One region of the Streptomyces sp. NPDC031497 genome, then DNA from elsewhere that is predicted to be linked to it. Evidence: riboswitches for the same ligand, from Rfam matches in the RefSeq annotation. Region 1 holds a riboswitch; the other holds the start of a gene.
What was found. A riboswitch is a leader RNA that binds a small molecule or an ion and turns the genes downstream of it on or off. The one in region 1 is predicted to bind ZMP and ZTP.
Positions count from the first base shown of each region.

Region 2: another riboswitch for ZMP and ZTP. It lies ahead of ACZ5K7_RS14350 (glycine hydroxymethyltransferase); the one in region 1 lies ahead of ACZ5K7_RS18365 (bifunctional 5,10-methylenetetrahydrofolate dehydrogenase/5,10-methenyltetrahydrofolate cyclohydrolase).

Region 1 is NZ_JBVIKO010000008.1:65,412-76,791, reverse strand. It holds gene ACZ5K7_RS18375 (RNA polymerase sigma factor) at 1-465, shown strand, start outside; gene ACZ5K7_RS18370 (CU044_5270 family protein) at 458-1,435, shown strand; gene ACZ5K7_RS18365 (bifunctional 5,10-methylenetetrahydrofolate dehydrogenase/5,10-methenyltetrahydrofolate cyclohydrolase) at 1,436-2,284, opposite strand; ZMP/ZTP riboswitch at 2,311-2,393, opposite strand; gene ACZ5K7_RS18360 (nuclear transport factor 2 family protein) at 2,566-2,931, opposite strand; gene ACZ5K7_RS18355 (hypothetical protein) at 3,104-3,400, shown strand; gene ACZ5K7_RS18350 (ABC transporter ATP-binding protein) at 3,484-5,262, opposite strand; gene ACZ5K7_RS18345 (S-(hydroxymethyl)mycothiol dehydrogenase) at 5,590-6,678, shown strand; gene ACZ5K7_RS18340 (MBL fold metallo-hydrolase) at 6,678-7,307, shown strand; gene ACZ5K7_RS18335 (hypothetical protein) at 7,420-7,947, opposite strand; gene ACZ5K7_RS18330 (SDR family NAD(P)-dependent oxidoreductase) at 7,997-8,818, shown strand; gene ACZ5K7_RS18325 (pyridoxal phosphate-dependent decarboxylase family protein) at 8,804-10,198, opposite strand; gene ACZ5K7_RS18320 (L,D-transpeptidase family protein) at 10,340-11,035, shown strand; gene ACZ5K7_RS18315 (Gfo/Idh/MocA family protein) at 11,065-11,380, opposite strand, start outside.
Region 2 is NZ_JBVIKO010000006.1:109,565-120,944, reverse strand. It holds gene ACZ5K7_RS14360 (2'-5' RNA ligase family protein) at 1-420, opposite strand, end outside; gene trpS (tryptophan--tRNA ligase) at 607-1,620, opposite strand; gene ACZ5K7_RS14350 (glycine hydroxymethyltransferase) at 1,789-3,249, opposite strand; ZMP/ZTP riboswitch at 3,282-3,371, opposite strand; gene ACZ5K7_RS14345 (glutathionylspermidine synthase family protein) at 3,618-4,814, opposite strand; gene ACZ5K7_RS14340 (hypothetical protein) at 4,822-5,166, opposite strand; gene ACZ5K7_RS14335 (hydrolase) at 5,475-6,416, shown strand; gene ACZ5K7_RS14330 (DMT family transporter) at 6,533-7,396, shown strand; gene pdxR (MocR-like pyridoxine biosynthesis transcription factor PdxR) at 7,591-9,021, opposite strand; gene ACZ5K7_RS14320 (carboxymuconolactone decarboxylase family protein) at 9,068-9,565, shown strand; gene ACZ5K7_RS14315 (chaplin) at 9,662-10,321, opposite strand; gene ACZ5K7_RS14310 (hypothetical protein) at 10,550-10,825, opposite strand; gene ACZ5K7_RS14305 (hypothetical protein) at 10,905-11,380, opposite strand, start outside.

The DNA.
Region 1 (11,380 bases):
GACGGGCGGACCGGCGAGGTGGAGGAAGTGGTGGCAGAGGTGTTCACGGTGGCCTGGCGCCGGCGCGCCGACCTGCCGGCCACCCCGCTGCCCTGGCTGTACGGCGTGGCACGCAACTGCCTCGCCAACGCGGTACGCGGATACGGGCGCCGGCGCCGGCTGGTGGACCGGCTGGGCAACGACGAGAGCGCCCACGGGCGGCAGACCGTGGCCGGCCCGGACACCGAACGCCCCGGCTCCTGGGTGCACGAGGCGCTGGGCCGGCTCTCCCCGGCCGACCAGGAGGTGCTGCGGCTGACGGCGTGGGAGGAGCTCGGCGTCGACGAGGTCGCGGTCGCCCTGGGCTGCGGCAGCCGGGCGGCGGCGATGCGGCTGCACCGCGCCCGCCGCCGGCTCAGAGCCGAGATCGACCGACTGCGCCCCCCTGCCGCCGAGGCTCTCCCCGAGGAACACCGCCATGGCTGACGAACTCGACCTGCTGCGCGCCGCCGACCCGGCACCCGCCGACGGCCCCCACTTCGGCGACGGCCCCCTGGACCACACCGCCGAACGGCACCTCGCCCGGTTGCTGCACGACAATCCGACCCCCCGGCGCCGGACCCGGCCGCGACTGGTGTGGTCGCTCGCCGCGGCCCTCGTCGCCGTGGCCACCGTCCTGACCGTGCTGCTCGGCGGTTCCGCCGGCACTCCCGCGGTCGCCGCACCCCGGCCGCTGGCCGTCCGCGTCCACTCCATCCCCGTACCGCTCGCCGAGGTCGCGAAACTGGCCGCCGTGGCGGCCCAGGACGGGTCCCCGGCGCTGCTTCAGGGCACCCATGTGCAGTCCTGGAGCCTCGGCATGAGCGACGGCAGGCCGCCGGTCACGCTGCCCGAGGAGCGGGTGGTGCGCTGGGCCGCGGACGGCAGCCACACCGAGGTGGTCGTGGCGACCGACCCGGCCCACCCGGGCCGCCCGGTCCTGACCGACGACGGTGACCGGTCGCGGCTGGTCGAGGACGGCCATGTGCTCAGCCGGCGCACCTTCCCCCCGATGTGGGGGGACGCCCCGCCGCTCGCCACACCCCCGCACGACCCGGCGAAACTGCGCACCTACCTGACCGAGCTGATCTACAGCCACACCCTCACCACGTCGGAACTCCTGGACGCCACCCGCGAGTTGCTCGACAACTGGACGCTCGGCGCGCGGGAGTCGGCCGCCCTGGCCGAACTCCTCGCCGACGCCGAGGGGCTGCGCCCGGCCGGCCAGGTCACCGATCGGCTCGGCCGCACCGGGCAGGCGTACGTCCACGACGAGGCCTCGGGCGCCCGGCGGATGCTGATCCTGGACCCGGCCACCGGTGCCGTACTCGGCCTGGAGACCACGTTCACCCGGGACGACCCCGAGTACGGGGTGCGGGCCGGTGACGTCATGGACTACAGCGCCTGGATGCGCTGATCACACCCCGAGCTGCCGGGCCGCCGCGGTCACCGTCTGCTCCAGCAGCACGGCGATGGTCATCGGACCGACCCCGCCCGGCACCGGCGTGATCAGCGAGGCCCGTTCGATCGCGGTGTCGAAGTCGACGTCACCGACGTTCCCCTCGTTGTAGCCCGCGTCGAGCACGACCGCCCCCGGCTTGACGTCCTGGCCCCGGATCAGCCGGGGGCGTCCGACGGCGGCGACCACGATGTCGGCCTCGCGGACGGCCGCGGAGAGGTCGGCGGTGCGGGAGTGGCAGTAGGTGACGGTGGCGTCACGGGCGAGCAGCAGCATGCCGGCCGGCTTGCCCAGGATCGCGCTGCGGCCGACGACCACCGCCCGCTTCCCGGCCGGGTCCACGTCGTACGCGTCGAGCAGGCGCAGGATGCCGCCGGGCGTGCAGGAGACGAAGCCCGGCAGGCCGAAGCTCATCGTCGCGAACGACGCGAAGGTCACGCCGTCCACGTCCTTCTCGGGTGCGATCGCCTCGAACGCGGCCCGCTCGTCGATGTGTTCGCCGACCGGATGCTGGAGCAGGATGCCGTGCACCGCCGGGTCGGCGGACAACTCCCGCAGGGTGGTGACGAGTTCCCCGGTGGTCGTGGTGGCGGGCAGCGCCACGTGCCGGGAGGCGATACCGGCCTTGCGGCTGCGGTTCTGCTTCATCCGGACGTAGGTGACGGAGGCCGGGTCCTCGCCGACCAGCACCGTCGCCAGGCACGGCGTGGTGCCGGTGCGGGCGGTGAACTCGGCGGCCCGCTGTGCGGTCTGCTCGACGATCCGGCGGGCGACGGCGGTTCCGTCCATGAGACGGGCAGGGGTCATGCGGCACGCTCCTGAGCTGGTTCGACCTTGATCGCCCAGGCGCACGGCATCGACAGTGCGGACCGCTCCCCGGTGGTGCTCCACCTCAGCGCCAGTCACGGCCCGCGCCCAGCGTAACCGAGACCTTCAGCGTCTCCCACGGCGGTGCGCCGCTCGCAGGGCCGTCCGCAGCAGCATGACGGACGTACGCGGACGCGTGCGGCGGCGCTGCCCGAGTCCCGCTCGCGCCGAGAAGGTCCAGGTCAGCCGGGCGCTGACCTGGACCCTCGCGGTCCTTCCGGCTACTCGTCCCATGCCTGGATCATGATCTGTTCGGCGATCTTGCCGTCGCGCAGCGTGATCATCGACTCGGCGAGCACCCGGACGCCGTCCGCGTACTCGCAGGATTCGCTGTAGGCGGCCCGGTCGCCCTGCACGATGCACTGGTCCACCTTGTGCGTCATGTCCCGGCTGTAGACGTCGTCCAGCATCGCGGCAATGTCCCTGCGGCCGTGCAGGACCTTGGGGTGGCTGGGCTGGGTGGTGCGGTCGACGATGCGGATCTCCGCGTCGTCCGTGTAGAGCGCCAGCAGGGTGTTCCCCGTGTTCCCCTCCACGGCCCGGCGCAGTGTCTCGGTATCGAACGTGGAGCCTGTCGCGGTGCCCATGATGACCTCCTGCGGGAGCCCGCGACCCGATACGGAGCGGGCCGCGACAGCCCCACCTTCGAGCCTCCTCCGCCCCGCCGCGCTCGGCAAGCGCAGGCCGGGCGCTCCGCCTGACGGGTGAGGGGGACCGGCTGCCCGTGTCCGGCCGGGCGCCGCGCCCGTTGCTGGAGACATGATCTCAACACGACGTATCGTCGCCGCCGTCGGCCTCGCGGTCGGGGTCACCGGCCTCGCCGCGCCGCTGGCGAACGCGGCCGACGCGGACGCGCAGCACCCCGGGAAGCTCAGCCCGATCGGCGTGCTCGACTCGCTGGCCCGCAGTGACATCCCGGCGGAGTACAAGGACGAGGTCCCCAAGGTCTCGGAGCAGCTGCAGGGACTGAACGGACTCCACAAGCTGGGTGAACTGCACCAGCTCACCGACCTGGCCGCGCCCGCCATGGGGCTGGTGCCGGGCATCGGGTCCTGACCCCCGGCCACACCCCGAGGGCCGTCCCGGTAAGGGGCGGCCCTTCGCCGTAGCCGGTGGGTGGGCGGCCGGGTACCGGGCGCTCAGTGCTCGGCGGCCAGGAACTGCGTCGCCGCCAGCTCCGCGTACAGCGGATCCGCCGCCACCAGCTCCCGGTGCGTGCCCACCGCGCGGACCTGGCCCGCGTCCATCACCACGATCCGGTCGGCCGTCGTCACCGTCGACAACCGGTGCGCGACCACCAGCACCGTCGTCGACCGCGCCACATCGGCGACCGTGTCCCTGAGGGCCGCCTCGTTCACCGCGTCCAGCTGCGAGGTCGCCTCGTCCAGGAGCAGCAGCCGGGGTCGGCGCAGCAACGCCCGCGCGATCGCGACCCGTTGCCGTTCGCCGCCGGACAGCTTGGTCCCGCGGTGCCCGACCAGCGTCTCCAGGCCCTGCGGCAGCCGCGCCACCAGACCGTCCAGCCGCGTCGTCTTCAGCACCCGCGTCACCGTGTCCTCGTCCGCCTCCGGATTGCCGAGGAGCAGGTTGTCCCTGAGCGACCCCGACAGCACGGGCGCGTCCTGCTCGACGTATCCGATGGCCGAGCGCAGCAGGGGCAGGTCCCAGTCGGCGAGCGGACGGCCGTCGAGGGTGATCGTGCCGGACTCCGGGTCGTAGAACCGCTCGATCAGCGAGAAGACGGTGGTCTTGCCCGCGCCGGACGGGCCGACGAACGCCGTCATGCCCCGGGCGGGTATCGCGAAGCTCACTCCGTGGTGGACGTACGGCAGGTCGTCGGCGTAGCGGAAGCGTACGTCGGTGAAGGTGACGGCGGCCGGTTCGGCGCCGGGGGACGGCAACTCGGCGGGCGCGGAGGGGGGTTCGGCGGGCAGCCGGAGCGCCTCCTGGATCCGGGCGAGCGCGCCGGCACCGGTCTGGTACTGCGTGACCGCGCCGACGACCTGCTGGATCGGCGACATCAGATAGAAGACGTACAGGAGGAAGGCCACCAGGGTGCCGATGCCGATCGCGCCGGTCGCCACCCTCGCCCCGCCCACCGCGAGGACCGTGATGAACGCCAGCTGCATCGCGAGCCCCGCCGTGTTGCCCGCCGCGGCCGACCACTTGGCGGCCCGCACGCTCTGCCGCCAGGACTCCTCGGCGGCCTCGTGCAGCGCCCGCTCCTCACGGTGCTCGGCGCCCGACGCCTTCACGGTGCGCAGCGCGCCCAGTACCCGCTCCAGCGAGGCCCCCATCACCCCGACCGCGTCCTGCGCCCGTCGGCTCGCCCGGTTGATGCGCGGCACGATCGTGCCCAGCACCAGGCCCGCCCCGGCGATCACCGCGAGCGTGACGCCCAGCAGCACGGGGTCGACCACCCCCATCATCACCACGGTGGCGACCAGGGTGAGCCCGCCGGTGCCGAGCGCGACCAGCGAGTCCGTGGTGACCTCGCGCAGCAGGGTGGTGTCCGAGGTGATCCGCGCCATCAGGTCACCGGGTTCGGTGCGGTCCACGGCGGTGATCCGCAGCCGCAGCAGGTACGACGACAGGGTGCGCCGCGCCCCGAGCACCACCGACTCGGCGGTGCGCCGCAGCACATACGAACCCAGGGCGCCCACGACGGTGTTGGTGACCACCAGACCCGCCATCGCGAGCAACTTCCCGCTGATGGAACGGTCGTGGGACAGGTCCTCGATCAACCCGCGCGCCACCAGCGGCAGCAGCAGCCCGGTCGCCCCGTTCAGCAGCGAGAGCACCGCACCCGCCAGCAGGGCCCAGCGGTGCGGCCGTACATAGGAGAGGAGCAGCCGGAACGCGGACGGACCGGTCCGGTCTCCCGTCCGTCGCGGCGAAACTGCGTCTGCGGTGGTCACGGTGCTCCTCGTCCGGGCGGTGGGCGGCGCACCAAGGCTACGTCGGGCCGACCCGGCCCCGGAGTCCGGTCGCCTACGGGTGGAACCGCTCTTCGTCAGGCCGCGTCCAGGGCCGCCGTGCCGGCCCGCGGTGAAGCGGACCCGGCGTTCCGGATGCGTCGGCCGTACGGCGGCACACTCCTTTCCCCGGCCCCGGTCGCCTTACCCCTCGGGGGTATCTGCTCTGGAAAGATCCGCGACGATCGACGTGCTCCGTGCCGTTACCGATCGGTCGCGCGTAGGGTCGGAAGACAGGCACGTCAGCAGAGCGACGAAAGGGTCAGGTCCATGGCGCAGGAAGTACGCGGCGTGATCGCACCGGGCAAGGACGAGCCGGTGCGGGTCGAGACGATCGTGGTGCCGGACCCCGGGCCGGGCGAAGCCGTCGTACAGGTACAGGCCTGCGGGGTCTGTCACACCGACCTGCACTACAAGCAGGGCGGAATCAACGACGAGTTCCCGTTCCTGCTCGGTCACGAGGCCGCCGGAGTGGTGGAGTCGGTCGGCGAGGGTGTCACGGACGTGGCGCCCGGTGACTTCGTGATCCTCAACTGGCGTGCCGTGTGCGGGAACTGCCGGGCCTGTCTGCGCGGCCGCCCCTGGTACTGCTTCAACACCCACAACGCCAAGCAGAGGATGACCCTCGCCTCGACCGGACAGGAGCTGTCCCCGGCGCTGGGCATCGGCGCTTTCGCCGACAAGACGCTGGTCGCCGCCGGACAGTGCACCAAGGTCGACCCGGCCGTCTCCCCGGCGGTCGCCGGACTGCTCGGCTGCGGGGTGATGGCCGGCATCGGCGCCGCGATCAACACGGGCAACGTCGGCCGGGGCGACTCGGTCGCCGTGATCGGCTGCGGTGGGGTCGGCGACGCGGCGATCGCCGGGTCCCGGCTGGCGGGCGCCGCGAAGATCATCGCCGTCGACATCGACGACCGGAAGCTGGAGACGGCGCGCACCCTGGGCGCCACCCACACGGTCAACTCGCGCGCGGGCGACCCGGTCGAGGCGATCCGCGAGCTGACCGGCGGCTTCGGCGCCGACGTCGTCATCGAGGCGGTCGGCCGCCCCGAGACCTACCGGCAGGCCTTCTACGCCCGCGACCTCGCCGGGACGGTCGTCCTCGTCGGCGTACCGACCCCGGAGATGAAGCTCGAACTGCCGCTGCTCGACGTCTTCGGCCGCGGCGGCGCGCTCAAGTCCAGCTGGTACGGCGACTGCCTGCCCTCCCGGGACTTCCCCATGCTGATCGACCTGCACCTGCAGGGCCGGCTGCCGCTGGACGCCTTCGTGACCGAGACCATCCAGCTCGACGAGGTGGAGAAGGCGTTCGACCGGATGCACCAGGGCGACGTGCTGCGTTCGGTGGTGGTGCTCTGATGACCACCCGCATCGAACGCCTCGTCACCTCCGGACAGTTCACCCTCGACGGCGGCACCTGGGACGTCGAGAACAACGTATGGATCATCGGCGACGAACGCGAAGTGATCGTCATCGACGCCGCCCACGACGCCGAGGCCATCGCCGAGGCGGTCGACGACCGTGTGCTGAAGGCGATCGTCTGCACCCACGCCCACAACGATCACATCGACGCCGCGCCCGCCCTCGCGGACCTCACCGGCGCCAAGATCTGGCTGCACCCCGACGACCTGCCGCTGTGGAAGCTCACCCACCCCGACCGCGAGCCCGACAACCATCTGACCGACGGGCTCGTCATCGAGGCGGCCGGCGCCGACCTGACCGTGCTGCACACACCCGGCCACGCGCCCGGCGCCGTCTGCCTCCACGAGCCCGGACTGGGCGTCGTCTTCACCGGTGACACCCTCTTCCAGGGCGGCCCCGGCGCGACCGGACGGTCGTACTCCCACTTCCCGACGATCATCGACTCCATCCGGGACAGGCTGCTCACCCTCCCTGCGGAGACGAAGGTCCTGACGGGCCACGGCGACCCGACCACCATCGGTGCCGAAGCCCCCCATCTGGAGGAGTGGATCACCCGCGGCCACTGACGCCGGGAGAAGGCGACTGAGGAAGTCAGGCTTCCGGGCGGCCCTCGACGGAGACCGTGAGGGAGCACGTGCCGGAGGCCTGACCTGCCGGACCGCCCGACGGACCGGCAGGTCAGGCCTCCGCCAGCGGCAGGCGTCCCGGGTGGCCGGGCGGCAGCGCCAGGTCCTCGCGGACGGCCGCGTAGAAGTCGTCGCGGCCGTCGCGCTGCCGCTCCAGCAGGATCCGCCATGCCTCGGGATCCCGCCGTTCCTCCCGCAGGAACCGCTCCATCGCCATGACCGCCAGCACCCACTCCTGGCCCTTCGCGACCACCGCCGGGCTGCCCAGCATGATGAGTTTCTCGCCGTACGGATCACGGGCCAACTGGGCCGCGGCCAGCAGGGGTTCGGCCTCCTGCGGGGAGAGCGGGTGGGGATGCGGGTCGTTGCCCAGATGGGCGGCCACCCGGTAGTCGACGGAGACGGTCTTCTTCAGCGCCTGCGCCCACTCCGCGTACACGGTCAGCCGGCGCTCGTCCCAGCGCGCCTCCTGTTCCCGCCGGAACCGCACCCGGTCACCCCGCACCACGGCGAGATACGAACCGAGCGCGCCGATCACGACGCCCATGAGGGCGGGGAGTTGCTGCAAGAACGCGGACATGCCCGCACGCTATCTGTCCTGTTGATCCTTCCGCCCGTACGGTCGTGCCATGACCGGACTCAATCGCTTTGCGGGACACGGGGTTCTCGTCACGGGCGCGGCCCGCGGCATCGGCGCGGCCGTCGCCCGGCGGCTGGCCGAGGAGGGCGCACGGGTGCTGGCGACCGACCGGGACCTGTCCGAGGCCGAGCGGACCGCGGCCGCGCTGCGTGAACAGGGCCTGCCGGTCGAGGCGTTCGGCTGTGACGTGGCCGACCGCGACTCCGTGACGGCCGCCGTCGACCGTGCTGTCGCCGCCTTCGGCGGACTCGACGTGCTGGTGAACTGCGCCGCGCACTGCACCCCGGACGTCCCGCTCTTCGAGGACCAGCCGGAGGACGGCTGGGATCTCGACCTCGACATCACCCTCACCGGCGTGTACCGCTGCTGCCGGGCCGCCCTGCCGCACCTGGCCGCCTCCGGCCGGGGCGCCGTCGTCACCATCGGCTCGGTCAACGCCGAGGCCGACTTCGGCAACCACGCGTACAGCGCCGCCAAGGCCGGCCTCGGCTCGCTGACCCGCACCCTCGCCGGGCACGCGGCCGCGCGCGGGATCCGGGTGAACCTGGTGGAGCCGGGCACGGTCCGCACCTCGGCGTGGGCGGAACGGGAGGACGAACTCGACGCCCTCGGGCCGCTCTACCCGCTCGGCCGGGTCGGCGAGCCGGCGGACATCGCCGCGGCCGTCGCCTTCCTCGCCTCCGGGGACGCTGCCTGGATCACCGGCACCACGCTCCGCGTCGACGGCGGCCTCACCGCCGTCCACAGCGGCTTCCACGCGGCGCTGCGGCCGCACCGGGAGGCCCGGCATGCGCCGTCACAGGGCCGTTGACGCGGCCGCGACCGCGGCCAGCACCCGCCGGGTGTCGTCCTCGGTGGTCCGCCAGTTGCTGAACGCCGCCCGCAGCGCCGGCACCCCGCCGTACACCGTCGGGGTGAGGAACGTCTCCCCGGACGCGGCGAGCGCCCGGGCCAGGGCGTCCACCCGCTCCTGCGTGGGGTTCTCGGCGAGGGTGAAACAGACCACGTTGAGCCGGACCGGGGCCAGCAGGCACAGGTCCGGGAGGGCGTCGATGCCAGAGCCGAGACGCCGGGCCTCGGCGACGTTGCGTTCGACGATCTCGCGGTACCCGGCACGGCCGTACGCCGTCAGGGAGAACCAGGCCGGCAGCGCCCGCAGCCGGCGGGAGGTCTCCGGGGTCAGGTGCAGGAAGTCCGGGTCGCCGGTGGGCGGGCCCAGATAGGGGGACTCGTTGTGGAAGACGGCCACTTGGAGGTCGCGGCGGCGGGTGAACTGCACGGCCGCGTCGTAGGGGACGTTGAGCCACTTGTGCAGGTCCACACAGACCGAGTCGGCCGCGTCCAGACCGGCGACGAGCGGGGCGTGGGCGGGGGAGAGGGCGGCGAAGGCGCCGAACGCGGCGTCGACGTGCAGCCAGAAGTCGTACCGCTCCTTGAGCGCGGCGATCGCCCGCAGGTCGTCGAAGTCGACGGTGTTCACCGTGCCGGCGTTGGCGACGACGATCGCCGGCCGCCCGCCCAGCGCGGCCAGCGCCGAGTCGAGCGCGGTCACGTCCACCGCCTCCCGGTTGCCGGGCAGCAGCGGCACCGGCCGCAGCCGGTCCCGCCCGATGCCGAGCACCGACAGCGCCTTGCCGACGCTGGAGTGCGGGCTGCCGGAGAGCACCTCGACCGGGCCCAGCGCGGCGGCGCCCGCCCGGGAGACGTCCACCCCGAGCCGCTCGCCGAGCCATTCCCGGGCGATCGCCAGACCGACCGTGTTGGACATCGTCGCCCCGGTCACGAACGCCCCGCTGTGCGCCTCACCGAGCCCGAACAGTTCGGCCAGCCAGGCCACCGTCTCGCGCTCCAGGGCGGTACCCCAGGAGCCGGCGGCCCCGGCCGCGTTCTGGTCGTAGGCCGAGGTCAGCCAGTCGCCGGTCAGGGAGGCGGGCGTCACACCGCCGGTGACGAAACCGAGGTAGCGTGGGCCGGCCGAGGCGGACAGACCCGGCGCCCACCGCTCGGCGAACCGGGCCAGCGCGCCCTCCCCGCCCTCCCCCCGCTCGGGCAGCGCCGCCCGCGCGGGTACCGGGCCGAGCGCGGCCACCGGCCGTTCGTCCAGCCCGGCCAGCGCACGCGCGGCCATCTCACGGGCCGACCGCAGAAGCTCGGGGAACCGGGCGAGATCGTCGGCAAGCATGCGGTGCATGGACGGCAGCCTAGGCCGCCCGCGCCCACGACGCCGAAGTTAACCGTTTCGTCACAGCCTGGCCGGTGCTACAACCAATGCCCTCGATCGGCCGGTCTAGGACCACGAGATCGCAGGACACAGGAAGGAGACAGACTTCACATGGGGGACATACGCAGACGAGGTGCCGTCGTACTCGGCGTCACCGGGCTCGTGGCACCGCTCACGCTCGCCCTCACCTCCGCCCCGGCCCAGGCCGCGAGCTGCACCACGCAGGCCGGGCCGTACCAGAAGCAGGTGGAGAAGTTCCTCGGCCGGCCGGTGGACGGCAAGCAGTCCGCCGCCGACTGCAAGGCGATCAAGGCCTTCCAGGACAAGCACGGCATCACGCCCGACATCGGCTACGCCGGCCCCGTCACCTGGGGCGTGATGGACCTGATGAACAAGCAGAAGGCCGTCGGCGACAAGCCGAACAAGGACGGCAAGTGCCCCACCAACAAGGGGCGCATCGCCTGCGTGAACCTCACGCTCCAGCTGAGCTGGGTCCAGGACGGCAACAAGCTGGTCTACGGCCCGGTGCCGGTCCGTACCGGCCGCAACGGCTACGAGACCCGGACCGGTCTGAAGAAGATCTACTGGCGTGACATCGACCACGTCTCGTCGGTGTACAACGTCCCGATGCCCTACAGCCAGTTCTTCGACGGCGGCCAGGCCTTCCACTCGGTGGGTCTCAGCATGTGGAACCCGCCGGGCTCGCACGGCTGCGTCAACATGACCACCAAGGACGCCAAGAAGTACTGGTCCCTGCTGAAGAACGGCGACGACGTCTACGTGTACGGCCGCAAGCCGGGCACCTGACGGTACCCGGCCCCGCCCGGCGCCCCGGCTCAGCTCTCCGGGGCGTCCCCGAAGTCCGGGATCTCCAGCCTGGCCCCGCCCTGCCGCGCGGACTCGTGCGCGATGATGCCCGGCAGGGTGTAGCGGGCGGCGACCCACGCGTTGACCGTCGGCAGGGCGCGCGTGTTGACGGCCGTCACGAAGTCGTCGACCAGGAAGTGGTGGCTGCCCTCGTGCCCGTTGTGCAGCGTGTCGAACTCCCGCGGCAGCCGCGCCCGGTCGTGCACCGGCGCCGACCCCGAGGTGAAGGCCGCGCGCAGCTCCGGCGCGATGTGCTGGAGCGAGGGGTCGTCGGACGACATGGTG
Region 2 (11,380 bases), on a different contig from region 1:
CTCCGCGAAGGCCCGGTCCATCGACGCCTCGTCGATCCCGTGCGCGACGGTGACATGCGGGTGGTACGGGAACTGCAGCTCGCGGTCGAGCGGCCCGGACGCGGCGCGCACCCGCTGCTGGAGCCAGGCGCAGTCGTCCGCCCCCTGGACCACCCGGACGTACACGACCGGCGAAACGGGCCGGAACGTGCCCGTGCCGCACAGCCGCATCGGGAACGGCCGGCCCACCGCGGCGACCTCGCCGAGATGGGCCTGGACGGCGGCCAGCTCGCCCTCGGCAATCTCGGTGGGCGGCAGCAGCGTGACGTGCGTGGGGATGCCGTGGGCCGCGGCGTCGCCGAAGCCCGCGCGCCGCTCCTGGAGCAGGCTGCCGTGAGGCTCCGGGACCGCGATCGATACGCCGATCGTTACGGTCCCCACGTCATCTCCTGTCGGTCGTGGTGGTCGGACGCGTGTCGGGTTCGTACCCGGCCGTCCGGCTATCGACTGTACGGCCACGGCCGCCTTCCGGGCAGCCGTGGCCGAAGTGATGTGCAGCGCTCCCGTGCGCTCCCCGGAGCGCCCCGAGCGCCCCCGGCGCCCCGCTCGGCGCCGCCGGCACTCCGCTCAGTGCTTGGCGGGCAGGAAGCCGACCCTGTCGTAGGCCTGGGCCAGGGTCTCGGCGGCGACGGCGCGGGCCTTCTCCGCGCCCTTGGCGAGGACCGAGTCGAGCGTCTCCGGGTCGTCCAGGTACTGCTGGGTGCGCTCCCGGAACGGGGTCACGAAGTCGACCATGATCTCGGCGAGGTCCGTCTTGAGCGCGCCGTACATCTTGCCCTCGTACTCCTGCTCCAGCTCGGCGATCGACTTGCCGGTGAGGGTGGAGTAGATGGTGAGGAGGTTGCTGACGCCCGGCTTCAGCACCGCGTCGTAGCGGATCACGGTGTCCGTGTCGGTGACCGCGCTCTTGACCTTCTTCGCCGTCGCCTTCGGCTCGTCGAGGAGGTTGACGAGGCCCTTCGGGGTGGACGCCGACTTGCTCATCTTGATCGCCGGGTCCTGGAGGTCGTAGATCTTCGCCGTCTCCTTGAGGATGTACGGCTTCGGGATCACGAAGGTCTCGCCGAAGCGGCCGTTGAAGCGCTCGGCGAGGTCGCGGGTGAGCTCGACGTGCTGCCGCTGGTCCTCGCCGACGGGCACCTCGTTGGCCTGGTAGAGCAGGATGTCGGCGACCTGGAGGATCGGGTACGTGAAGAGGCCGACGCTGGCGCGGTCCGCGCCCTGCTTGGCCGCCTTGTCCTTGAACTGGGTCATCCGGCTCGCCTCGCCGAAGCCGGTGAGGCAGTTCATGACCCAGGCGAGCTGGGCGTGCTCGGGCACATGGCTCTGCACGAAGAGGGTGCAGCGGTCCGGGTCCAGGCCGGCGGCGAGCAGCTGCGCGGCGGCGAGCCGGGTGTTGGCGCGCAGGTCGGCGGGGTCCTGCGGGACCGTGATCGCGTGCAGGTCCACGACCATGTAGAAGGCGTCGTGGGTCTCCTGGAGGGCCACCCACTGGCGGACGGCGCCGAGGTAGTTGCCGAGGTGGAACGAGCCGGCGGTGGGCTGGATGCCGGAGAGCACGCGGGGTCGATCAGAGGCCATGCCCACCATTCTCGCAGAGGGTGAGGGGGTGGTCGGCCCTTGAGGGGTGGGGTGGTTTCGGGGCGCGGGGGACTGCGGGCCGGTGGGGGCCGTTCGCGCCCACGCGGCGGTAGCCGCAAATCGATACAGCCCCGCGCCCCTACGGCGCGCTGCCCCTGACGGCGTCGATCAGCCCAGGTCGATCTCGGGGTAGAGGGGGAACCCGGCGACCAGGTCCGTAGCCCGCTGCGCGATCTCCGTCGACACCTTCTCGTCCAGGACGTGGGAGGCCTTGCTCGGCGCGCCCGACTTCGTCGTGCCCGGCTCCGTCGCCGTCAGGACCCGGTCGATCAGGGCCGCGACCTCGTCCATCTCGGCCGTGCCCAGGCCGCGCGTGGTCAGGGCCGGGGTGCCGATGCGGATGCCGGAGGTGTACCAGGCGCCGTTGGGGTCGGCCGGGATCGCGTTGCGGTTGGTGACGATGCCGGAGTCGAGGAGGGCGGACTCGGCCTGTCGGCCGGTGAGGCCGTAGGACGACTCGACGTCGATCAGGTTGAGGTGGTTGTCCGTGCCGCCGGTGACGAGGGTGGCGCCCCGGCGCATCAGGCCGTCGGCCAGCGCGCGGGAGTTGTCGACGATCCGCTGGGCGTAGTCCTGGAAGGAGGGCTGCCGGGCCTCGGCCAGGGCGACGGCCTTGGCGGCCATGACGTGCGGGAGCGGGCCGCCGAGGACCATCGGGCAGCCGCGGTCCACCTGGTCCTTCAGCGAGTCGTCGCACAGGACCATGCCGCCGCGCGGGCCGCGCAGCGACTTGTGGGTGGTGGTGGTGACGATCTGGGCGTGCGGGACCGGGTCGAAGTCGCCGGTCAGAACCTTGCCCGCGACCAGGCCCGCGAAGTGCGCCATGTCGACCATCAGGGTCGCGCCGACCTCGTCGGCGATCTCCCGCATGATCCGGAAGTTCACCAGACGGGGGTACGCGGAGTAGCCGGCCACGAGGATCAGCGGCTTGAAGTCGCGGGCCTGGGCGCGCAGCGCGTCGTAGTCGATCAGGCCGGTCGCCGGGTCGGTGCCGTAGGAGCGCTGGTCGAACATCTTGCCGGAGATGTTCGGGCGGAAGCCGTGGGTGAGGTGGCCGCCCGCGTCCAGGGACATGCCGAGCATCCGCTGGTTGCCGAAGGCCTGCCGCAGCTCGGCCCAGTCGGCCTCGGAGAGGTCGTTGACCTGGCGGGCGCCGGCCTTGGCCAGGTAGGGGACCTCGACGCGGTCGGCGAGGACGGCCCAGAAGGCGACCAGGTTGGCGTCGATGCCGGAGTGCGGCTGGACGTAGGCGTGGCGGGCGCCGAACAGCTCGCGGGCGTGCTCGGCGGCGAGCGCCTCGACCGTGTCGACGTTGCGGCAGCCGGCGTAGAAGCGGCGGCCGACGGTGCCCTCGGCGTACTTGTCGCTGAACCAGTTGCCCATCGCGAGCAGGGTGGCCGGCGAGGCGTAGTTCTCGGAGGCGATCAGCTTGAGCATCTCGCGCTGGTCGTGGACCTCCTGGCCGATGGCGTCGGCGACGCGCGGCTCGACCGCACGGATCACGTCGAGGGCCGCGCGGTACGCGGTGGACTCGGTGGAGAGGGGCTCGGTGGAACGGGGCTCGGACATTCGGGACCTCCGGACATGGCGTTCGGCGTTCACGGTTCGGCCCAGGCGCACGGCACTCGATCGGACACGGGCCGCTCCCCGATGGTCGGTCCCATCCCAGCGCGCCAGTCACGGCCCGCTGGTCAGACTACCGGGCACGCCGGAGCCGAGGGCCGTGGCGTCCACCAGTCGGGCGGAGCAGCGCGCCTGCCCGGCCGGCCGCCAGGGCCGCTCGACCCACCGGCGGGCACCGTGGCACCCGCCGCAGCGGATCCAGAACCCGGACGGTTGAGGGCGCCGGACGGTTGAGGGCGCCGGACGGTTCAGGGCACCGGCACTCGCCCGCGACGAGGGCCGGGGCCCCGCTCGGCGACGCGGCCCCGGCCGGGTCAGGGGGCGGACGGCAGGATCACGTGGGGCAGGAAGCGGGCGTAGTCGTCCGTCACCAGACCCTGCGACTCCCTGATGCCGAGTCCCGCCGCCTCCTCACCCACCACCCACGCGCCGAGCACCACATGGTTGCCGTCGAACGACGGCAGGGGGGCCAGCTCCTGGTAGCAGCACGGCTCTTCGCGTACGACGGTCCCCGCACCCGGCGGGTGGACGAGCACGCCCGCGCCCTCCCGCCCCAGCAGCGGCTTGCTGACGTAGCCCGTCGTCCCGGCCAGTTCCCTCGGGCCGTCCACGTACGCCGGCAGCAGGTTCGGGTGCCCCGGGTACAGCTCCCAGAGGATCGCCAGCAGCGCCTTGTTGCTCAGCAGCATCTTCCAGGCCGGCTCTATCCACATGGTGGTGCCCGTGCCGCCGCCGTTGTCCAGGGTGTCGAGGACGTGGGCGGCGAAGGCGTCGGTCGTGAGCCATTCCCACGGGTAGAGCTTGAAGCAGCTGCGGATGAACCGGAGCCGGTTGTCGACGAAGCGGCCGGAGAGGGTGTCCCAGCCGATCTCCTCCATGGAGATCCAGTCGGTGTCCAGGCCCGCCTGCTCGGCGGTCTCCTTCAGGTAGGCGACCGTCATCAGGTCCTCGCCGAGTTCGTCGGCACTGGAGTGCGCGAAGTGCAGGGGGATGCCGGGCGGGAGCAGACGCGCCTGCCGCCGCCAGGCGGCGACGAGGCGTTCGTGGAGGCTGTTCCACTGGTCGGCGCCCGGGAAGCGGTCCTCCATCCAGAACCACTGGGCCGAGGCCGCCTCCACCAGGGAGGTGGGGGTGTCGGCGTTGTACTCCAGGAGTTTCGCCGGGCCCGTGCCGTCGTAGCGGAGGTCGAATCGGCCGTAGAGGGAGGGGAGTTCGGCGCGGCGGTGCCAGGCCTCGGTGACGGCGGCGCGGATGCGGGGGTCGGTGATGCCCAGCTCGGCGAAACGATCCTGCGCAACGATGTGGCCGGCCGCCGCCAGGCACATGGCGTGCAGTTCCTCGACCACCTCCTCCAGCGCCTCCACCTCGTCGAGGGTGAAGACGTAGTAGGCGGTCTCGTCCCAGTACGGGCGCAGGGTGCCGTCCGGATGGCGGGTGAGGGGGTAGATCAGGCCCTGTTCCTCGACGGTCCGCTGCCAGTCGGGGCGGGGTTCCGTGGTGCGGCGACGCATCGTGCGGTCAGCCGCCGGAGCTGCCGTGGCCGCTGCCGAAGCCGCCGCGGTGGACGCTGTGGCCGCCACTCGACGAACCGCCGGAGCCCTTGGCCGGCTTGGTGAACGAGCCGCCGCTGACCCAGCCGCTCTTCTTCTTGCCGCCGTAGTAGTAGGCGCCGTTGACAGCGGCCTTGGTGGAGGTGCAGTTCTTGTCGGAGACGACCTGGTAGCCCTTGGCGGCGGTGTAGCTGTTGCGGTCGACACAGCGCTTGTCGGGGTCGGAGGAGCAGGCGGTGAGGGCGGCGGCCAGGAGGCCCATACCGCCGAGGATCACCGTGCCCGAGCGGAGTTGCCGGCGCGCGTCAGCCATGTTCGTGTTCCCCCGTGTGGTGTGCGGTGGGCCGACGGCAGCTGAGTGATCGTCGGCCGGGTGTCCGGCGACAGCTTAGACGAGCGGGTCCGGTCAGCCTGGACGGACGGATCCAGCCCGACTTGTCATGTCCAGGTAAGAAAATCATGTGAAGCCGCCGGAGGTCCTGCCGCCGCGCCGCGCACCACGGGTACCGTCCAGCTGTTCGTAGGTGAACGATCAACTTCGAACTCTACGCGCGAAGACACCACCCCGCAGCACCCGCACCGCCATCCCCCTCGCACCCCCCACCGACGGAGGAATGACAGATGCCCGGCTTCGCCGCCTCGCGCCACAAACTCACCACGGCCCTGACCGTGCTCGGCCTGCTCACCGCGGGAGCCGCGCTCCAGGTCGGCACCGCGGCCGCCCCCGCCCACGCGGCCACCACCTACCGCGTCCTGTTCGACGACGGCCACGCCGAAGAGGCCGGCAACGCGGACTGGATCATCTCCACCAGCAAGCCCGACCCGCTCTCCCAGGACTCCTCGCCGTCCTCCGACAAGGACTGGACCGGCGCGCTGTCGTCGTGGGGCGTCGCCCTGCAGAAGACCGGCGACTACAGCCTGAAGACCGCGACCAGCGCCCTCACGTACGGCGGTTCGTCGACGACCGACCTGTCGAAGTTCGACGCGCTGGTGCTGCCCGAGCCCAACACCAAGTTCACCACCGCCGAGAAGACGGCGATCATGAACTTCGTGAAGGCCGGCGGGGGTCTGTTCATGATCTCCGACCACACCGGGGCCGACCGCAACAGCGACGGCTACGACGCGGTCGAGATCCTCAACGACCTGATGACGAACAACAGCGTCGACTCGACCGACCCGTTCGGCTTCTCGATCGACACGCTGGACGTCAGCTCCGGCTACCCGAAGGCCGTCAGCGACAGCAGCGACCCGGTGCTGCACGGCGGCTTCGGCACCGTCACCAAGAGCCTGATCGCCGACGGGACCACGGCGACCCTCAAACCCTCCGACAACTCCGCCGTCAAGGGGCTGGTGTACCGAAGCGGTTACTCGGGCAACACCGGCGCCTTCTTCCTGACGTCCGCCTTCGGCAGTGGCCGGGTCGCGTTCTGGGGCGACAGCTCCCCGATCGACGACGGCACCGGACAGTCCGGCAACACGCTGTACGACGGCTGGAACGACAGCGGCGCCACCAACGCCGCCCTCGCCCTCAACGCCACCGCCTGGCTGGCCGGCGCCAACTGACCCACAAGGGGAGGGAGCGGGTCCGGGGTGCGCCCCGGACCCGCTTCTTTGCTTTCCTCACGATCACCGTCCGCTCCCCTCCCCGGAGCCCCTACAGTCCCTTTGTGCTCTTTGGAATGGTGTGCGCCCTCGCGGCCGCGATCTGCTTCGGTACGGCGACCGTCCTGCAGGCGGTGGCCGCGCGGGCGGCCGGTGACGGTACGGGCGGGGAGGCCGCGCTGCTGTTGCGGGCCGTGCGGCAGTGGCGGTACCTCGCCGGGCTGGGGCTGGACGGACTGGGGTTCGTGTTCCAGATCCTGGCGCTGCGCTCGCTCCCCATCTACGCGGTGAGCGCGGCGCTGGCGTCGAGCCTCGCGGTGACCGCGGTGGTCGCGGCCCGGCTGCTGCGGGTGCGGCTGAGCGGGCTGGAGTGGGGCGCGGTGGGGGTGGTGTGCGCGGGGCTCGCGATGCTGGGGCTGGCGTCGGGGCCTGAGGGCGACCGGGCCGGGTCCGACGCGCTGAAGTACGCGATGCTCGCGACCGCGGTGGGCGTGCTGCTGCTCGGGCTCGTCGGCGGGCGGCTGTCGGGTCGCTGGCGGGCCCTGCTGCTGGGCCTCGGGGCGGGGTTCGGGTTCGGGGTGGTGGAGGTGTCGGTGCGGCTCATCGACACCCTGTGGCCGGGCGGGCTGCTCACCAACCCGGCGACCTACGCGCTGCTCGTCGGCGGCGGCGGCGCCTTCCTGCTGCTGACCTCGGCGCTCCAGCGCGGCTCGGTGACCACGGCGACGGCCGGGATGGTGATCGGCGAGACGATCGGCCCGGCGGCCGTCGGCGTGGTGTGGCTCGGGGACCGGACCCGGGAGGGGCTCGCCTGGCTCGGGGTGCTCGGCTTCACGGTGGCCGTGGCGGGGGCGCTGGCGCTGGCCCGGTTCGGGGAGGCGCCCGAGGCACCGGACACGGGCCCCGGAGCGCCCGAGCCCGTCGGCCCGGCGCGTCCGTGATCCCGTCCCGCTGAGCCGGGAGCGCGCCACGCCTTCCGGCATCCGCGCCGCCCACCGGGACCGGCCCGGCCGAACCGGACGGGCACGAGGTGTGGCTGGTCGACGGCTCTTGGCAATCGAATGCGGGGCCGGCGTCCCGGAACTCGTCCCCGGAAATCGTTCCTGCAACTCGTTCCTGCAACTCGTTCCTGGATTCATTCGACGCCGGTCACGGCCGGGTCCGACAGCACCGTGCACAGGATGTCCAGCGCCCCCGACCAGGCGTGGTCGGCGGGGGTGCCGTAGCCGAGGACGAGGGCGTCCAGGGGTGCGGTGACCGCGTCGGGGTGGCGGTGGCGCGGGGTGAGGCCGTCGAGGGCGAGGCCCTGTGCGGCGGCGGCGCAGATCACCCGGCGCTCGGTGCCGGGCGGAAGTCGCAGCAGCATGTGCAGGCCGGCCGCGATGCCCGTGACCTGGATCTCCGGGGCGCGCTCGGCGAGGGCCGCGACCAGGGCGTCCCGGCGGCGCCGGTAACGGGAGCGGGACGCGCGGACGTGCCGGTCGTAGGCGCCGGAGGTGATGAACTCGGCGAGCGTCAACTGGTCCAGCGCCCCGCAGGTGTCCACGCCGCCCTTGACCTCCGTCACCTCCCGGGCCACCCCCGGCGGCAGCACCATCCAGGCCAGCCGCAGTCCGGGCGCCAGGGACTTGCTGGCCGTGCCCAGGTAGACGACCTCGTCGGGGGCGAGGCTCTGGAGGGCGCCGACGGGACGGCGGTCGTAGCGGAACTCGCCGTCGTAGTCGTCCTCCAGGACCAGACCGCCGGTGCGCCGCGCCCAGTCGACGACGGCCGCCCGGCGGTCGTGGTGCAGCGGTACGCCCATCGGGAACTGGTGGGCGGGGGTCAGTAGCACCGCGGCCAAGCCCTGGGGCAATTCCCTTGTGTCCGTGCCGAGTTGGTCGAAAGGCAGTGGGTGGGTGCGGAGTCCGGCCGTTGTCAGCAGCCGCCAGTGCTCGTCGAGGCCGTAGGACTCCACGGCGATCGTGTCCGCCCCGCGGGCCCGCAGCAGCCGGCCGAGCAGGCTCAGGCCGTGCGCGAACCCGGCGCAGATCACGATGCGGCCGGGGTCGGCGCGTACCCCCCGGGCACGGGCGAGGTAGGCGGCGAGCGCGGTGCGCAGTTCGACGCGGCCGCGCGGATCGCCGTAGCCGAAGGCCTCGTTGGGGGCGGTGGCGAGGGCGCGGCGGGCCGCTCTGAGCCATTCGGCGCGCGGGAAGGCGGAGACGTCGGGGTGGCCGGCGCGCAGGTCGTAGGCGGGGTGGTGGGCGGTCGTGCCGGTGGCGGACGGCGCTCCGTGCCGCCCCGGCGGCGACGCCGTCGGCTCCCTGGTCGCGACCCGGGTGCCGGAGCCCTGGCGGGCGGTGAGCCAGCCCTCGGCGACCAGGTCGGCGTAGGCGTCGGCGACGGTGTTGCGGGCGATGCCCAGGTCGGCGGCGAGGGAACGGGACGAGGGCAGCCGGGTGCCGGGGACCAGCCGGCCACTGCGGACCGCTTCACGCAGGGCGTCGGTCAGGCCCCGGCGCAGGCCCGGACCGGCCGGTTCCAGATGGAGGTCGACGCCCAGAGTGGCCCATGCTTTCCCCATGGAAATGGACCATACTCCTGGGCTGCCTGGCTCCTAGGGTCGAGATATGACCACAGAACACCCGACCGAGTACGCACCCGAACACTCCCCCCGTCTGCCCTGGTCGGAGCTGGTGCCCGACGTCTACCGGGCTATGGTCCGGCTGGACACCGCCGCCCGGAAGGGCCTCGAGCCGAAGCTCTTGGAGCTCGTGAAGATCCGGGCCTCGCAGCTCAACCGCTGTGCGCTCTGCGTGGACATGCACAGCAAGGACGCGCTGGCGCAGGGCGAGAGCGTCGAGCGGATCATCCAGCTCAGCGCCTGGGAGGAGTCCGAGCACTTCTACACCGAGAAGGAGCTGGCGGCGCTGGGCCTGACGGAGGCGGTGACCGTCCTCACCGAAGGGTTCGTGCCGGACGACGTGTACGAGCGGGCCGCCAAGCACTTCGAGGAGGTTGAGCTGGCGCAGCTGATCGCCGCGATCACGGTGATCAACGCGTGGAACCGGTTCGGAGTGACCTGCCGTCTGGTGCCGGGGCACTACACGCCGGGGCAGCATGCGTGAGCAAGGCCTGCGTCTTGCGCGCCGGGGCTCCGGCAGCGGGCCGAGGCGGCGGTCCGGGAGATCGCCGCCTGGCTCCGTCGGACGGGGCGGCCGGGATCACCTCACGTGGCTGACCGCCGCCGGGCGGAAGCGCCGGTACAGCACCACTCCGGCCGTCAGCGAGGCCAGGCTCGCGGCGGCCGGCGCCCAGGGGTTGCCTGTTCCGGTGTGCGCGAGCGTGCCGGTCGTCCGCTGCCGGACGACGGTGGCGGGCGGCTTCGGCGCCGGGTGCGCCTTGGCCGGGTGTGACGGCTGGTGGCGGACGGGAGGCGTGGACGGGCCGGGCTCGTCGGGATGGTCGACCGGGGTGTTGACGCCCTCGTTGCCGAAGACGGGATTGCCGATGCCCACCGCGTTCACGCTGTTGCCGATGACGTTCAGGGGAACATCGACCGGAAGCTGGATGCTGTTGCCGGAGAGGACACCCGGCGAGTCGTGGGCGCTGCCGACGGCCGTGGCCCCTTCCTTCCCCTTCCCCTTGCCCTTGTCCTTGTCCTTGCCACCCTCGTTGGCGCAGCGGTTGCCCATCGCGGGGTTGAGCAGCCCGACCACGTCGACGGTGTTCCCGCACACGTTCACCGGGATGTTCACCGGCAACTGGATGTCGTTGCCGGAGACCAGCCCGGGCGAGCCGGACGCGGACCCTTCCGCGGCGGAGTCGGCCCATGCCGGGCCCGCGACCGCCATCGCACCAGACGCGACAGCGAAGGCGATCACACTGTTTCGGGTAGCCCGTTTCATGGGTTCCCTGCCCTTCCAGACACGTCGCGGGCTCTCACCCGCGAGCGGCGAAATCCAAGCAGAACGAAAGAAGTAGTAGCTTTTCGAGCATTTGGGCGGTATCCCGGCGATGCGGTCGCGCCGGGCTGGCGTGCAGGCCCGCCCGGCCGTCGACGGGACGAGGCGTGCCGCGGTCGTCCGGGCCGGGCGAGCAGCCGCGGGGGGTCAGAGCGCCTGGTTGTTGCAGCCCATGTCCGAACCGAGGTGGCTCTGCTGTGCACCCGGGTTGCCCTCGCCGTTCAGCAGGTTGCCCGCCAGACCGGTGACCGCGCCGACGCTGCCGATCACCTCGATGTTCATGTCGTGCGAACGGCACTCGGTGGCCTGTGTGATGTCGAGGTCGCGGCCCAGGTCGTCGTGGGCGAAGGCGGTGCTGGCACCGAGGGAGCCGACACTGCCGAGCATGGCGCCCACGAGGACTGCCTTCTGGAACGTGCGCATGGGTTCTCCATTGGTCGAGCGGATGGAATCTGCAAGAGATCGAGCGGGACGTGCGGATGTTCGCCGGCGCGGCCGGCCGTCAGCCGAGCCGGGGAAGCCCCAACTGGCCGACGGGAGGTGCAGCGACCTGTCCGAGGCCGAACGGGGAGAGCTGCGGCACGCCCGGTGACCCGAGCTGCGGGCTGAGGAGCGGGTTCACCTGCGGATTGATCTGGGGGTTCACCTGCGGGGTGACGATCGCCGGGCCCTGCGAGCCGGTGGTCTGGGGCACCTGGGGTACGGCCAGCTGAGGGGCGACCTGCGGCACGACCTGCGGCATGACCTGGGGCGTGACCTGGGGCACCACCTGGGCCGGCTGCTGAGGGGCGGCCTGGACCGGTTGCGGCGGGGCGGCCTGCTGCGGGTACTGCGGCGCGGCCTGCTGCTGGTACGGAGGGGGGGCCTGCTGCTGGTACTGCGGGGCGGCCTGCTGCGGGTACGGCGTCGTGGCGGCCTGCGCGACTCCCTGCGAGGTGGCCGTGCTGGAGGCGTAACCGGCCGGCTGTGGCGCGGGCG